4 regions of the Vibrio sp. 1288 genome follow, and region 1 is predicted to be linked to each of the others. Evidence: predicted binding sites of a transcription regulator. Region 1 holds the regulator's gene; each other region holds the start of a gene.

What was found. Region 1 encodes PurR, which represses purine synthesis genes. Its sites were predicted from a motif close to TNANGNAAACGTTTNCNTNA; they were not measured.
Region 2: a site for PurR is predicted at 1,300-1,319, ahead of purE (5-(carboxyamino)imidazole ribonucleotide mutase). Genes of this name have one in related genera too.
Region 3: a site for PurR is predicted at 2,040-2,059, ahead of R8O11_RS18340 (phosphoribosylaminoimidazolesuccinocarboxamide synthase). Genes of this name have one in related genera too.
Region 4: a site for PurR is predicted at 1,876-1,895, ahead of R8O11_RS09755 (NupC/NupG family nucleoside CNT transporter). Genes of this name have one in related genera too.

The regions. Positions count from the first base shown of each region.
Region 1 is NZ_JAWPOX010000006.1:53,575-57,376, reverse strand. Features, by position in the region: gene torD (molecular chaperone TorD) at 1-236, shown strand, start outside; gene purR (HTH-type transcriptional repressor PurR) at 705-1,709, shown strand; cyclic di-GMP riboswitch class I at 1,997-2,086, shown strand; gene R8O11_RS06405 (TfoX/Sxy family DNA transformation protein) at 2,203-2,793, shown strand; gene R8O11_RS06400 (TVP38/TMEM64 family protein) at 2,908-3,594, shown strand; gene R8O11_RS06395 (DUF2007 domain-containing protein) at 3,615-3,802, shown strand, end outside.
Region 2 is NZ_JAWPOX010000022.1:75,677-79,478, reverse strand. Features, by position in the region: gene hemF (oxygen-dependent coproporphyrinogen oxidase) at 1-585, opposite strand, end outside; gene R8O11_RS16645 (L-threonylcarbamoyladenylate synthase) at 633-1,190, opposite strand; gene purE (5-(carboxyamino)imidazole ribonucleotide mutase) at 1,390-1,875, shown strand; gene R8O11_RS16635 (5-(carboxyamino)imidazole ribonucleotide synthase) at 1,880-3,013, shown strand; gene R8O11_RS16630 (type I DNA topoisomerase) at 3,079-3,648, opposite strand; gene R8O11_RS16625 (DUF494 family protein) at 3,725-3,802, opposite strand, start outside.
Region 3 is NZ_JAWPOX010000028.1:36,166-39,967, forward strand. Features, by position in the region: gene R8O11_RS18325 (J domain-containing protein) at 1-807, shown strand, start outside; gene R8O11_RS18330 (hypothetical protein) at 985-1,167, shown strand; gene R8O11_RS18335 (SulA-like leucine-rich domain-containing protein) at 1,580-1,972, shown strand; gene R8O11_RS18340 (phosphoribosylaminoimidazolesuccinocarboxamide synthase) at 2,176-3,279, shown strand; gene R8O11_RS18345 (alkaline phosphatase D family protein) at 3,358-3,802, opposite strand, start outside.
Region 4 is NZ_JAWPOX010000010.1:83,773-87,574, forward strand. Features, by position in the region: gene R8O11_RS09745 (lytic transglycosylase domain-containing protein) at 1-745, shown strand, start outside; gene R8O11_RS09750 (LysR family transcriptional regulator) at 834-1,778, shown strand; gene R8O11_RS09755 (NupC/NupG family nucleoside CNT transporter) at 2,036-3,235, shown strand; gene folD (bifunctional methylenetetrahydrofolate dehydrogenase/methenyltetrahydrofolate cyclohydrolase FolD) at 3,303-3,802, opposite strand, start outside.

The DNA.
Region 1 (3,802 bases):
TTGAGCTCGACTTTCTCGGGAACATGATTATCCGCTCAAACGAGCTTGAACAAGAAAAACACATGGAAGAAGCCTTCGTTAAACAAAACGACTTTATCCAGCAACAATTGATGTCTTGGTTACCTCAGTTTTCAGACAAATGTAAAAAATTCGACGAATTTGGATTTTACTCGAGTGTCGCGAAACTATTAGTTGCATTTTGTAAACTAGACAGCGCCTACCTTCTTGGTGAATAATTGCCGCCTATTTTTAGGGAGCCTGCCTATCGGGCTTCCTGTATGCCTGAAAGTGACCAATTGTAAGTAACTTGGGTATAATATTCGTTTGCCTTAACTTAGCGCAAAGACGCTTGGTTATTTAGCAGTCAAAATGTGACTTCAAATACACAAATCTCTTGCTGAAAACATTGCTAGTCAGTCCACATAGGGCTAAAATGTGAGCGCAAACGATTAAATATGATTTATATGTAAACCGCTGAAATATAGCGGTTTTTGTGTTTTCTTAACAGGTTGATGGCAATTTCTCATCAGATAGAAAAAAGATAAAATTCATCGACCGATGCTGCTACGTACCCTTTTGTCGCACTTGGATCAACCGCTGCCGAGACACTTAGCGCCAATTTTATATTGCTAGGTGTGAAACCATTAGAGCATCAGGTACATCCAATACGACATATTTCAGTAGCTCGATACAGGACACCATTTATGGCCACGATAAAAGACGTTGCTCGCTTAGCCGGCGTTTCCACTACGACAGTTTCGCACGTTATCAATAAAACGCGTTTCGTTGCAGAAGCAACGCAAGAAAAAGTAATGAAAGCCGTTGACGAGCTGAATTACGCGCCAAGTGCCGTTGCACGCAGCCTAAAATGCAACTCAACTCGTACGATTGGCATGTTAGTAACTCAATCAACTAACCTATTTTTCTCAGAAGTGATTGATGGCGTTGAGAGCTACTGTTACCGCCAAGGCTATACTCTGATTTTATGTAACACAGGCGGGATTTACGAAAAACAACGCGATTACATTCGTATGCTGGCTGAAAAGCGCGTTGATGGCATCCTAGTGATGTGTTCTGACTTAACCGAAGAACTAAAAGAGATGCTTGACCGTCATGCGGACATTCCTAAAGTGGTCATGGATTGGGGCCCAGAGAGCTCACAAGCAGACAAGATCATGGATAACTCAGAAGAAGGTGGCTACATTGCAACCAAACATCTGATTGACAATGGTCATACGGATATCGCTTGTCTAAGCGGTCATTTTGAAAAGCTTGCTTGCCAAGAGCGCATTGCAGGTTTCCGTCGCGCAATGAGCGAAGCGAACCTAGCTGTAAATGAAGACTGGATCCTTGAAGGTAACTTTGAATGTGATACGGCCGTATTAGTTGCAGATAAAATTACCGCAATGGACAAGCGCCCGACGGCGGTATTCTGTTTTAACGACACAATGGCTCTAGGCCTAATGAGCCGCTTGCAACAAAACGGGATCAAAATTCCTGAAGATATTTCAGTGATCGGCTACGACAACATCGAGCTTGCGGAATACTTCTCTCCACCGCTAACGACTATCCACCAACCTAAACGTCGTGTTGGTAAAAATGCATTCGAAATTCTACTTGAGCGTATCAAAGATAAAGAACACGAAAAACGAATTTTCGAAATGCAACCTGAGCTTGTAATTCGAAATACTGTGAAAAAAATGAACTAAATTTCACTGTATTTAACCGTGTTAAATAAGCGCTCTACAGGGGCGCTTATTTTTTTGGAAAAATTAAGCATTCTCTAATACTTCACACCACTCTAATAACAATTGACTAACGTTAACTCCCTGTTTTATATAAATGTAATATATATTAAGAACTCCTTTTCAAAGGCCAATTTGCACCTTTCCATATGCAAAATAGAGCATTCAATCTATCATTTTTATTGAACCGAAATCACACTTTTAACGCTAAACCGTGATGTTAATTCAATATAAGAAGTATGCTCATTGTGTCACGCACAGGGCAAACCATTCGAAAGAGTGGGACGCAAAGCCTCCGGCCTGAACCATATTACGATATGGAAGGTAGCGGGGTTACCGATGGCAAGTGTGTAAGCAATGACTTTACTCTGTAATGACATTGTTTTTACGCATGTTTGCTACTCTCTCGGACCTGACTTTTGGTGGCGTAATATTAATTACACCGAGATAACAAAACATGGATAAACCGATACTCAAAGACTCTATGAAGCTATTTGAGGCACTTGGTAATATCAAGTCGCGCTCAATGTTTGGTGGCTTCGGACTATTCGCTGATGAAACAATGTTTGCACTAGTGGTAAACAATCAGCTTCATATCAGAGCAGACCAAAAAACTTCATCTGACTTCGAGAAACAAGGGCTAAAGCCTTACGTTTATAAAAAACGTGGCTTTCCAGTCGTTACAAAGTACTACGCTATTTCCAGCGATTTATGGGAATCAAGCGAACGCTTAATCGAAGTAGCGAATCAATCATTGAAAAAGGCAAAGCTTGAGAAAGAACAGCAAGCAAGTACAAAGCCTAACCGTTTGAAAGATTTGCCTAACTTACGACTGGCTACCGAGCGCATGCTAAAAAAAGCCGGCATCGAATCCGTAGAGAAGCTTGAAGAGGAAGGTGCGCTTAACGCCTATAAAGCGATAAGAGATACGCACTCTGCAACCGTCAACATTGAGTTGCTATGGGCACTAGAAGGTGCTATCAACGGCACTCATTGGAGTGTGGTACCTCAAGCTCGCCGAGATGAGTTGATGAACGGCCTCCAATAAAAGTCGGCCTAAAAACTATCTTGTAAAACCGCAGTCTAATCTGCGGTTTTTTTGTGAAATTTTTTCGGTTTTCCTACTGTCTTATTACATATATCCCAAATTGGAATCAAAATTATGAATAAGAAACTGATATTAGGTCTCATCCTACTAGCGGCTATCGTCTTTTTAGGTATTAACTTTGGCCAGTATTTAACCTTAGAGAATGCAAAAGCCCAACAAGAAGCACTAACTACATACATCGATCAGAATTTTGTATTCTCGGCTGCGATTTACTTTTTTACCTACATTGCAATTACCGCTTTTTCTATCCCAGGAGCGGCAGTAGTCACCTTACTTGGTGCAGCCTTATTTGGTTTTTGGACAAGCTTGCTACTGGTTTCTTTCGCTAGCACTATGGGGGCAACACTGGCCTTCTTGAGCAGCCGATACTTATTGCGTGACTGGGTACAAAACAAATTCGGAAATAAACTCAACGCAATTAATCAAGGTGTCGAAAAAGACGGAGCTTTTTATCTATTTTCCTTGCGTCTAATCCCTGTATTCCCTTTCTTTCTAATCAACTTACTGATGGGCTTAACACCGATGTCTGTAGGTCGATTTTATCTCACTAGCCAAATAGGTATGCTGCCAGGCACAGCCGTATATCTGAATGCAGGTACTCAATTAGCAACAATTGAAAGCCTATCGGGCATTGTTTCACCCGCAGTATTAGCGTCTTTTGCGCTATTGGGACTATTTCCAATCATCACTAAATGGGTTATGAATAAAGTAAGGCCGACACCAAGTCAGCAAAACTCGTAATTGGTGAAGTGGGTATTTTGATGAAAATATTTATCGCTAAAAACCCAGCAGAAGCACACATTGTATGTGAGCTGCTTAAAGTGGAACAAATTTACTGTGAAGTTCGCGGAGAAGGTATTTTCGGCTTAAAAGGAGAACTGCCGTTTGGTGATGATACCGATCCTTATGTGTGGCTTTTTGACACGGCACAAAAGATGAAAGCTGAAGA
Region 2 (3,802 bases), on a different contig from region 1:
ATCATCAAAGAACAAACCGCCAACACCGCGAGTTTCATTACGATGTGGTAGGAAGAAGTATTTGTCACACCATGCTTTATGCTCTTGGTAAACATCGTCACCAAATGGCGCACAAAGCAGTTTTGCAGTGTCGTGCCATGATTGGCAATCTTCTTCAAATGGATAGAACGGCGTTAGGTCAAAACCACCACCAAACCACCAAATTGGGTCTTCGCCATCTTTTTCTGCAATAAAGAAGCGGACATTGGCGTGTGAAGTCGGTACATAAGGGTTTTTAGGGTGAATAACCAAAGAAACACCCATCGCTTCAAAACGACGACCCGCTAGCTCTGGACGATGCGCTGTCGCAGATGCTGGCATTTCTTTCCCTTCCACATGCGAGAAGTTCACGCCTCCCTGCTCGAAAACAAGGCCATCACGCATAACACGTGAGCGCCCACCGCCACCAAGACGTTCGCCCGGTTCACGATGCCATGCATCCTCGACAAAGACGGCCTTTCCATCTTCTTGTTCTAACTGCTGACAAATGGAGTCCTGAAGTGACATCAAGAACTGCTTTACGGCGTGCTTATCGATCGCTGACATACGTTATTACCTATTACGTGAAACCTAATGATGGCTGGCTAGCAGGGTTAACCCTGTCTTAATATTTGTGAAGTTTTGGCGTCACGAATCTCGCTGGGTTTATCACGACCGCTGGTCTCGCCACGAAGAATGGCGACCAGCTTATCACCCAACTGTTCTTCGACTTCTTCCGTGGTCATACACGGTGGTAAGCCGGAAAGATTCGCGCTGGTAGAGGTTAACGGCTTTCCGAATGCATTACACATTTTTTGCACCAAAGGATGATCAGTCACACGAACCGCAATTGAATCAAACTGCCCTGAAACCCAGTTGGATACTTTATCGCTCGCTGGCATGATCCAAGTGTATGGGCCTGGCCAAGTGGCATGAACAGTCTGTAATTGTTCTTCAGTCAACTGAGATTCATCAATATAAGGCAAGAGCTGATCGTAACTTGCAGCGATGAGAATCAGCCCTTTTTCTACCGGACGCTGCTTGAGCTCTAATAGCTTTTGAATTGCTTCTGGGTTATCTGGATCACATCCGACACCAAAAACCCCTTCTGTTGGATAGGCAATCACTTCGCCTTGCTTGAGTGCGTTGAGCACTTGTTCAAAGTTATCCACCGATTACTTCCTATTTGTTTGACTGTGTTGTTTTCACTAAGTGTACAAATATTCATTCTCAGACACTAAAGCAATTTTTTTATAAAATGTATCAATAGCGCCAACAACAAGACGCAAACGTTTGCTTGAGATAAAAATCCCCGTATAATGCGCACAAATTTATAGCTCACCTAATTTTTGCAGCTTAAAGGAGTTTGAGATGAAAGTCGGTATCATCATGGGTTCTAAATCCGATTGGCCAACCATGAAACTAGCAGCGGACATGCTAGATCAATTTGGCGTGCCTTACGAAACAAAAGTCGTGTCAGCACACCGAACTCCTCAATTACTGGCTGACTACGCCAGTGGCGCAAAAGAACGCGGCATCAAAGTTATCATCGCAGGCGCAGGTGGTGCAGCCCACCTACCTGGTATGGCGGCGGCGTTTACTAGTTTGCCAGTGCTTGGGGTTCCCGTTCAGTCTCGTGCACTGAAAGGTATGGATTCATTGCTTTCTATTGTACAGATGCCAAAGGGAATTGCGGTTGGTACATTGGCGATTGGCGAAGCGGGCGCAGCAAACGCCGGTATCCTAGCAGCGCAAATCCTAGGCACTCATGATGAAAACATCATGGCGAAGGTAGAAGCATTCCGTAATGAGCAAACGGAAACAGTTCTCGCAAATCCAAACCCTGCAGAGGATTAATCAGATGCATGTACTGGTTCTTGGTGCGGGTCAGTTGGCTCGTATGATGTCTCTGGCTGGTGCGCCACTGAATATTCAAATTTCAGCTTACGATGTCAGCAGCGGTGATGTCGTTCACCCTTTAACTCAACAGGTACTTGGCCATGGCTTGGAAAATGCGATTACGCAAGTTGACGTGATTACTGCCGAGTTCGAGCATATTCCACATGACGAGCTCAAGGTTTGCGAAGCGAGCGGCAAGTTCCTACCAAGTACGCAAGCCATCAAAGCAGGTGGTGATCGCCGTATTGAAAAAGCACTGCTTGATGATGCTGGCGTGCGCAACGCGAAATACTACGTCATTGAAACTCGTGAAGACTTTGACCGCGCAATTGAACACGTTGGTATGCCAATGGTTCTGAAAAGTGCATTGGGTGGTTACGATGGTAAAGGTCAATGGCGCTTAAAAGAAGCTTCTCAAGTCGACGACATTTGGACTGAGATGGCAGAGTGCATTGCCGCAACACCAACTCAAGCGATTGTTGCTGAGGAATTTGTCCCTTTTAACCGCGAAGTTTCACTGGTTGGTGCTCGCGGTAAAGATGGCAGCGTTGAAGTGTACCCTCTGGCAGAGAACGTCCACACCAATGGTGTATTGAGCCTTTCTACTGCGATTGATGCACCAGAGTTGCAAGAGCAAGCAAAACAGATGTTCACGGCCGTTGCCAACAGCTTGAATTACGTTGGTGTGCTAACGCTGGAGTTCTTCGATGTTGACGGTACTTTGCTAGTCAATGAAATCGCACCACGCGTACACAACTCTGGTCATTGGACTCAACAGGGTGCAGAAACCTGTCAATTTGAGAATCATCTACGCGCCGTGTGCGGCATGCCTTTGGGTAGCACGAAGTTGGTTCGTGAAACCTCGATGATTAATATTCTTGGTGAAGACACACTACCAGAAGCATTGCTAGCGATGGATGGTTGCCACATTCATTGGTACGGCAAAGAAAAACGTGCGGGTCGCAAGATGGGACACATCAACGTATGTGGTGACTACACTGGCGAACTTAATCGTAAACTTTGTGCATTAGCAGACGTATTGGATGAACAGGCTTTCCCTGCCGTACATGAATTTGCCAAGCAGTGGCAAGCATAGAAAAGCAGCGGAATAAATAGCAAAAGGGTCGCACGATGCGACCCTTTTTAATTCCTTTGATATATTTACCCTTGCTGGGTGTGCTGACACTTACGATTAGCACATTGCAATTTCACACCACTGGCGAGTTTCTTCTCCACCAACAGAGTAAAACCACACTCTTCGCATCGCCCCTTGACCGGAGCAAGGTTCACAGCAAATTTGCATTTAGGGTAGTTGTCACACGCGTAGAATGTTTTTCCAAATCGGGTTTTACGCCCAACCAAATGTCCTTTGCCACATTCAGGGCAAGCGTGTTGCTCTTGTGACTGCGCCTCTGGCTCTGGTTGATTAATCGACTCAATATGATGACAAGCCGGGTAGTTACTACAACCGACGAACATACCGTAGCGCCCTTGGCGGAGAACCAACTCATTGCCACACTCAGGACAAGGCACACCCAACTCTTTCACGATGTGACCATCATTGCTGTGTAGCGGTTTAATGTAATCACAGCTTGGGTAATGGTTACAGCCGAGGAATGGGCCATGTTTTCCGTGCTTGAGAGTCAGCTCACCACCACATTTTGGACACGGCTCGTGCTCCAAAGCGTGTTCATGGGCAGAGAAAAGGGTGTTGTCGATTTTACTACTCATACTTACCGTTTCGTGAAAAACACACAAAAAGACAAGCTCGCGTTTATTCTAGTTAAACTCGAACTTGCCCAGATGGTTAGTGAAGAATCCCTTGTTCCTTGGTGTACAACAGCTCTTCCATTAGCGTGTAAGCGTTTTCGTTGCCAGGCACATT
Region 3 (3,802 bases), on a different contig from region 1:
CAATCCGCCAACCAAGGTTACCTCCCTGCACAAAAACAGCTCGCGAACGACTTTGCTAAAGGGATAAATGGCGAAAAAAATGAAACACAAGCGTTATATTGGCTAACCTCTATCGCACTCAATGACCCAACCGATCGTGGCTTTCTTCTCGCCGATTTTATTCAGCGCAATCCAGATAAGGTCACAACTTCTCAATTGACTGAAGCCTTGTATCAAATGGCTTCTCAGCATAATCCAGCAGCAGAACAAGCTTATAATCAACTGTTAGAGCTGCGCTTCAACCAACTGCGAGCTAAACAAGTCTCGCAAATAAAGTCGCTCGATAAAAAGGCTGAGCAAGCACAGGAAGAGAAAAGCACAGTTGCAAACCCCAAAGTAGAACACTCGCCGTTTTTATGGCTGATCTGGCTAGCGGCGATACTCATCATCAGCGGCTTAAGTTTTCTCGTAATCAAGAAACTTAAGCAGAATAGAAAAGCGCTTGAAGCCAAAGAGGAAAGCCAAAATCAACGAATGGCGAAAAAAATAAAAGAGCTAGAGTTTACGAACAAGCAACTGAAACGCCAGCTAGAGAAAGTATTCAAAGAATTTAAGAAATCCAAAACCCAGGCAGAGAACCATAAGCTAAGCGTCGCGTGTGCTATGTTTGGCTACACACCACAACACATCCCTGATTTACAAGCAATCAAGCTACGCTATAGACAGCTATCAAAGCTTTATCATCCTGACACAAGAGGCAGTGAAGAAGAAATGAAGCGACTCAATCATGCCTTTAAGCTCGTCTCACAAAATGTTACAAAACAGTAAAAATAGGTCAGGATACTTTGGCTAGCATGCTTTTAGACCTATATAATCAAGCGCCGCAATCGATCTCCCTCTCAAACAAATTAACAGACATTTAACTTAAGTCGCGCTTTTATGCCATAATGCCCGGCGCAAAATAACACCTAACGACTCAAATTAATCTAGGTGGGGAGAAAATCAATGTTCACTGAAGAAGGCACCTGTGATTGGTGTAAAAAACCTAGTCTTGTAACTCGTCACGATTATTTAGATGGCAAGCACCACTACTCATGTAAAGCTTGTTACGATATGGCGAAAATCGACGTGCGCCTATTTAACCAAGGCGAATTGCAAATGCGCGAACGTTTGCAACGAGCGAGCTAAGCAAGACGGAATCAATGGAACTGATTTTCAAAAGCGCCTTTTATAAGGCGCTTTTTTGATCGCCCAAGCCTATTTCCAATCTCTATCTCGTATTCCCTCCTATCCTACATAGCATGTCGCATCGGTTATCAGCCCTCTTCCACTGTATACAAACCACTGTCCGTGAAAAACACCTGTATATACAGTAGTAAACCCCTGTATGTCTCTCGTCCAACTTTCTACTCACCTCACATTTTTAAATTGATGTTATACATATCAAAAATGAAAAACAACCACATAAATTCAATCACTTAGAATCAAATCCTTTTATTTCCTTCTCAAAAAACCGCAAATAACTTTTGAGAAACTGGTTGATCAGGTCACCAAAACAAACTACTGTATACACATACAGCATGTATAAAGGAACAGTAAGATGCAGTTACAAAGTCAATCTCATACATACTCTCGTTACAACGTATTGGCACAAGCAACTAAGCCCATGGCCGTTTCGGATCAGCTTCTATCTAAGCTGGCTGTTTTATCGCAGCAGAAACAATGGATTTTGTTTACAGCAGACTGCCCTCGTCCAGACTTTGAACAACTCACTGCTTCTAATATTTGCTGTAAAAACGTTATTCAAATGAAGCCCTCTCAACAGCTTTCAGAAGTCGAGATCGTGATAAAAGCCATCCGCTCAGGCAATGCCAGTGCTGTTGTCGCATCCAATAAAATTGCACTTATGAATCAATCTATGTTGCGCGACATGGCGCAGCGCTATCAGTGTGAAGTCTTTTTCGTCGAAGGCAGAGTTAATAAGTACCACTAATAAGTTCGACGTTATCCATCCTGCATCTCGCCTCCTTTTTAAGGGGGCTTTTTTAGTATTAAAGAAAACAGGCAAACGTTTGCTTTTTCTCTGGCGAGTTAAAATAGTTCTGGTATGATGCCCACATTCGATTTATTCAGCGCCCACATTTTGCTGAATATCTTCTCTTTCTGACGTTTGATTAAGATGATAGGAATGTCGCAATGAGCCTTGCTAATCAAGTACTTGCCGTCAATGACGACCTGCCAATTCGCACCCATAAACCCGTTCATAGTGGAAAAGTTCGTTCAGTTTACTGGTTAACTGAAGAAGACAGCGCCCGACTGATCAAAGAAAAAGGATACAATGTCGCTCCAGATGCGCCTTTGGCTATCATGGTGATTAGCGACCGAATCTCTGCATTCGATTGTATTTGGCATGCTGAAGGTGGTCTTAATGGTGTCCCGGGTAAAGGGGCTGCGCTTAATGCGATTTCTAATCACTGGTTCAAACTGTTCAAAGAAAATGGCTTAGCAGATAGCCATATTCTAGACATTCCTCACCCTTTTGTTTGGATTGTACAAAAAGCCAAACCGGTAAAAATCGAAGCCATCTGCCGCAAATACATCACGGGTTCGATGTGGCGCGCTTACGCAAATGGCGAGCGCGAGTTTTGTGGAATCCAACTTCCTGAAGGGTTAGAAAAAGACAAAGCACTGCCAGAGTTGCTAATGACCCCATCCACAAAAGGCATTCTAAAAGGCATTCCCGGTGTGCCAGAAGCGGATGACGTGAATATTACTCGTCAAAACATCGTAGACAACTACGAAGCATTTAACTTCTCAAGCGCTGACGATATCGCACTCTACGAAAAATTGCTGAAAGAAGGCTTTAACGTTATCAGCCAAGCGTTAGAAGAAATAGACCAAATCTTTGTCGATACCAAATTCGAATTTGGTTATGTTCATGATGCTGCTGGCAATGAAAAGCTGATTTACATGGATGAAGTGGGTACACCAGACTCGTCTCGTATATGGGATGCTAAAGAGTACCAAGCAGGTCACATCGTAGAGAACTCAAAAGAAGGTTTCCGCCAGTTCCTACTTAACCACTTCCCTGACCCAGATATCTTGCTAAACAAAGAACGTATGCCTGAGCGCGAAGCTCTCGCTCGTGATAATGCTTTACCCGTCGAATCTTTGATGGCGATTTCGAGCACCTACATTGGTATTGCCGAGAAGATTACAGGCAAGCCGATTCATTTGAGTGAGAATCCGAAAGCGGAAATCATCGAAGTTCTGAGCAAAGAATACGGATTGATTGACTAGCACTGTCGCTAGATTGCTAAACGCTTTCCAATAAAAAGTCCGCACTAGCTTGCGGACTTTTTTCGTATTAGGCTCAGTTTAGCCGATATTTAACGTAGTGCCATCTGTTGTAGAGGCTGACTTGGTCGTCACCTGATATGTTTTGTCTTTAATCGTTGATACGAAATACCAGGTCGACTCTGCCTTGCCGGGCGTAAAAGTAACGCGCATAAAGCCACGCTGTTTGATGTCTGCCCACTGTAATTCTGACACTAAGTGCGGCAGCGTGTATTCCATTTGAGCGATCGCGACAGGGTCTAACGCGAGGTAGGCCTCTAACCCAGGGGAACTCACAGAGCTAGTCGCAAACTCTACCCCGATAGGATGCTTAGATATGTCTTTAAGCTCACTTGCCCATGCGTTGTGCGTATCTCCTGCCAAGCAGACAAAGTTACCACTGCTGGCTTTGGCCAGTTGATAAACTTTCTCTCGCTCAACGTAGTAACCATCCCATGCATCTAGGTTATACGGGAGAGAAATGGTA
Region 4 (3,802 bases), on a different contig from region 1:
TCCTCGCGCGGTGCCTGAATGGAAGGTGAAGCAAGCCAGACAACTCTACAAAGAGCATTACACCGAGCTAAAGCGTATAGGCGATGAGTACGGTGTCCACCCGCGCTTTGTTGTGGCACTTTGGGGAGTTGAAAGTAACTTTGGTAAGTTTACCGGCAACTTTAAAGTGATTGATGCACTATCCACAATGGCATTTGAAGGCCGTCGTGAAGAGTTTTTCCGTAAAGAGACTATGTCGGCACTTCAGATCCTCGATCAAGGCCATATTGAGCTAGAGAACTTTAAAGGCTCATGGGCTGGTGCGATGGGTCAATGCCAGTTTATGCCAAGCTCTTTCCTTCGTTTTGCTGCTGACGGCAACGGTGATGGTAAAAAAGACATATGGCAATCTGAAGCGGACGTGTTTGCATCAACCGCTAACTATTTGAGCAAGTCTGGTTGGGATGATAAATATACTTGGGGTCGCCAAGTTAAGGTTCCTAAAAATATTGATCGCAGCCTAGAAGGGCGCACGGCTGAAAAAGGCAAATACCTTCAAGAGTGGAGCCAATTAGGTATCACAAAATATGACGGTAGCCCGTTGCCAAAACTGGATGAAGACATCAAAGCATGGTTGATCATGCCGGACGACGAGAATGGTCGTACGTATCTGGTTTACAATAACTACAACGTATTGATGAAGTGGAACCGCTCTTACTACTTCGCACTTGCTGTGAGTCACTTGGCTGACCGCATTAAATACTGATCTGCCATCAAACAATTTGGCATTCAGTCTTCAATACAAGGGCTCTTCGGAGCCCTTTGTTTTTTCTATAACCAAATCGAGGTAAAGCGTGTTATCTGAACGTGCCGCACAAATGGTGATTTTCTCCGCTCTTCTTAAACACAAAAGCTTCACAGCTGCTGCAAAGAGCTTAGGCGTGTCGGTGTCTCATGTGAGTAAACAGTTGAGTCAGTTAGAAGCGTCTCTTGGTATCAAGCTTGTTCAACGCACTACGCGAAGCTTTACGCCGACTGAGGCAGGGAAAACCTTTTTTCATCACTGTGAGCAAGTGGTACAAGCGGTGAGCAGCGCCACATTAGAGATGGAAACCCAGCGGGATGAAGTAGCAGGTTTGGTACGTCTTGGGTTGTCGCAATCATTTGGTACCTTACACATTATTCCAGCGATTCAAGAGTTACGCGAACTGTATCCTCAACTTCAAGTGGAAGTACATCTGTTTGACTATAAGGTCGATATGTTAGCCGAAGGGCTCGATTTATGGGTAACCAACAACGAGCATTTGCCTGAAGGTTACATTGCGCAGCGTTTGACGGATTGCCAGTTTGTTGTTGCGGCATCGCCAGATTACTTATTGAAACATGACACGCCAACAGAACCGGATGACCTATCTGCTCACAACTGCCTCATATACAGAAGCTGGGAGCGTGACTATACGGGGTGGGCGTTTACCAAAGATCAGCAAGAATTGAACGTAAAAGTCTCGGGTAACTATTCAGTAGATCTGGCAGAAGCCGTTCGGGATGCGGCTATTGCAGGTTGGGGTATTGCCTACCTTGCCACTTACTTGCTGGGTGATGAGTTCAGAACGGGTAAGTTAATACAGCTGTTACCTGATTGGAAAGCCAGCCAGTCGATGCCGTTTTATGCGGTATACCCAAGCCGCCAGCATATGCCAAAAAAAATATCCGCAGTGATTAACTTTATCAAACAGAAGATCGGCAACCCTTGTCATTGGGACCAACGTTTGGCGCCTTACATCTCTATTCCTAAATAACAGGATCAATGACGTTGTAGAACGACACATAAGGTGATTCACTTCACAAAAATTTTTCCTGAATCAGAAACATATTTTCCATATGGAAACAATTAAAATAAGCAAACGTTTATCTTCAATAAATTCAATTGGTTATTTTGTTGGTCAGTTATTGGTCGCTTAAACTTTTCACACTGTTAACATCCTCAACTTGCAGCATTTTGAGTCCGCTATACAATCCGGTGCCTTCTATATCCCCCTTCTGTCGGATTCATTTTATGAACTCAATTATTGGTATCGTAGCCATACTATTCCTAGCATGGCTACTTTCTACAAATAGAAAAAATATAAAGCTGAGAACGGTGTCGTTTGCGTTTGCTTTGCAGGTACTGTTTGCGTTGTTGGTTTTATATGTACCAGCAGGACGAGATGCGCTGAATTCAGTGAGCAGTGTTGTGTCGAATTTGATCAACTATGGTCAAGAGGGCATTGCGTTTTTATTCGGTAATTTGGCGACAGGGGGCTTCACCTTTGCGATCAATGTTCTGGGTATCATCGTTTTCTTCTCCTCTCTTATCTCAGGTCTTTATCACATTGGTGTGATGCCAAAAATCATTAACTTTATCGGTGGTGGTATTCAAAAGCTGCTGGGTATCGGTCGTGCTGAGTCTTTGTCTGCTACGGCGAATATCTTTGTTGGCACCATTGAAGCACCATTAATGGTAAAGCCTTACCTAAAACACATGACTGACTCGCAGTTCTTTGCAGTTATGACAGGTGGTTTAGCGTCAGTTGCTGGCGGAACGTTGGTTGGTTACGCATCACTGGGTGTCGACCTCAACTATCTTATTGCTGCTGCATTTATGTCGGCACCTGCCGGCTTGTTGATGGCAAAAATTTTAATGCCAGAAGATACGGATAAAGCAGCAGATATCGACATTAGCCAAGTTGAAATTCCACGTGCAACCAACGTAGTAGAAGCATTAGCCGATGGTGCCATGGCGGGTGTACGCATTGCTGTATCGGTCGGTGGTACGTTACTGGCGTTTATTAGTGTCATTGCAATGCTAAACGGCATGTTAGGCTGGATAGGTGATCTGATTGGGACACCATTAAGTTTTGAGCTCATCCTAGGTTTTGTGTTTGCGCCAGTCGCTTGGTTGTTGGGTATACCATGGCAAGAAGCAACCACAGCAGGCTCGCTGATTGGTAACAAGATTGTGGTGAATGAGTTCGTCGCTTTCATCCAGCTTGCAGAAGTGAAGTCTCAACTTAGTGAACACTCACAAGCAATCGTGACGTTTGCTTTGTGTGGCTTTGCAAATATCTCAAGCATGGCGATGCTGATTGGTGGGTTGGGCTCTTTGGTACCAGAAAAGCGTGCATTTGTTTCTAAGCATGGTTTCCGTGCGATTATCGCTGGTGTCATGGCGAACTTAATGAGCGCTTCTATTGCGGGCGTGATTTTAAGTCTGTAATTGAAATAGATATCAACAATTAGCAAAAAGGCTCCTTGCGGAGCCTTTTTCGTATCTGAAATTTACGTTATTTGTCTGTGTGGAACTGTTCGCAAGCGAGCATCGTGTTCTCAATTAAACTTGCGACGGTCATTGGGCCAACGCCACCAGGAACAGGAGTAATAAAGCTCGCACTTTCACGTGCTTTGTCGTATTCCACGTCGCCAACTAGTTTGCCTGAATCAAGACGGTTAATACCGACATCGACCACCACTGCGCCTTTTTTAATCCACTCACCAGGGATGAAGTTAGGTTTACCAACCGCAACCACGACAACGTCAGCTTGACGCACATGACTCTCTAGGTCTTTGGTAAAACGGTGACATGTTGTTGTTGTGCAGCCCGCAAGCAGCAGCTCAAGTGTCATTGGACGACCAACAATGTTTGATGCGCCAACCACAACCGCATGCTTACCACGTAGCTCAATGTTGTAACGGTCGAGTAGGGTAATGATGCCCTTTGGCGTGCAAGAGCGAAGCTTTGGAATACGTTGCGCAAGACGGCCAACGTTATAAGGGTGGAAGCCAT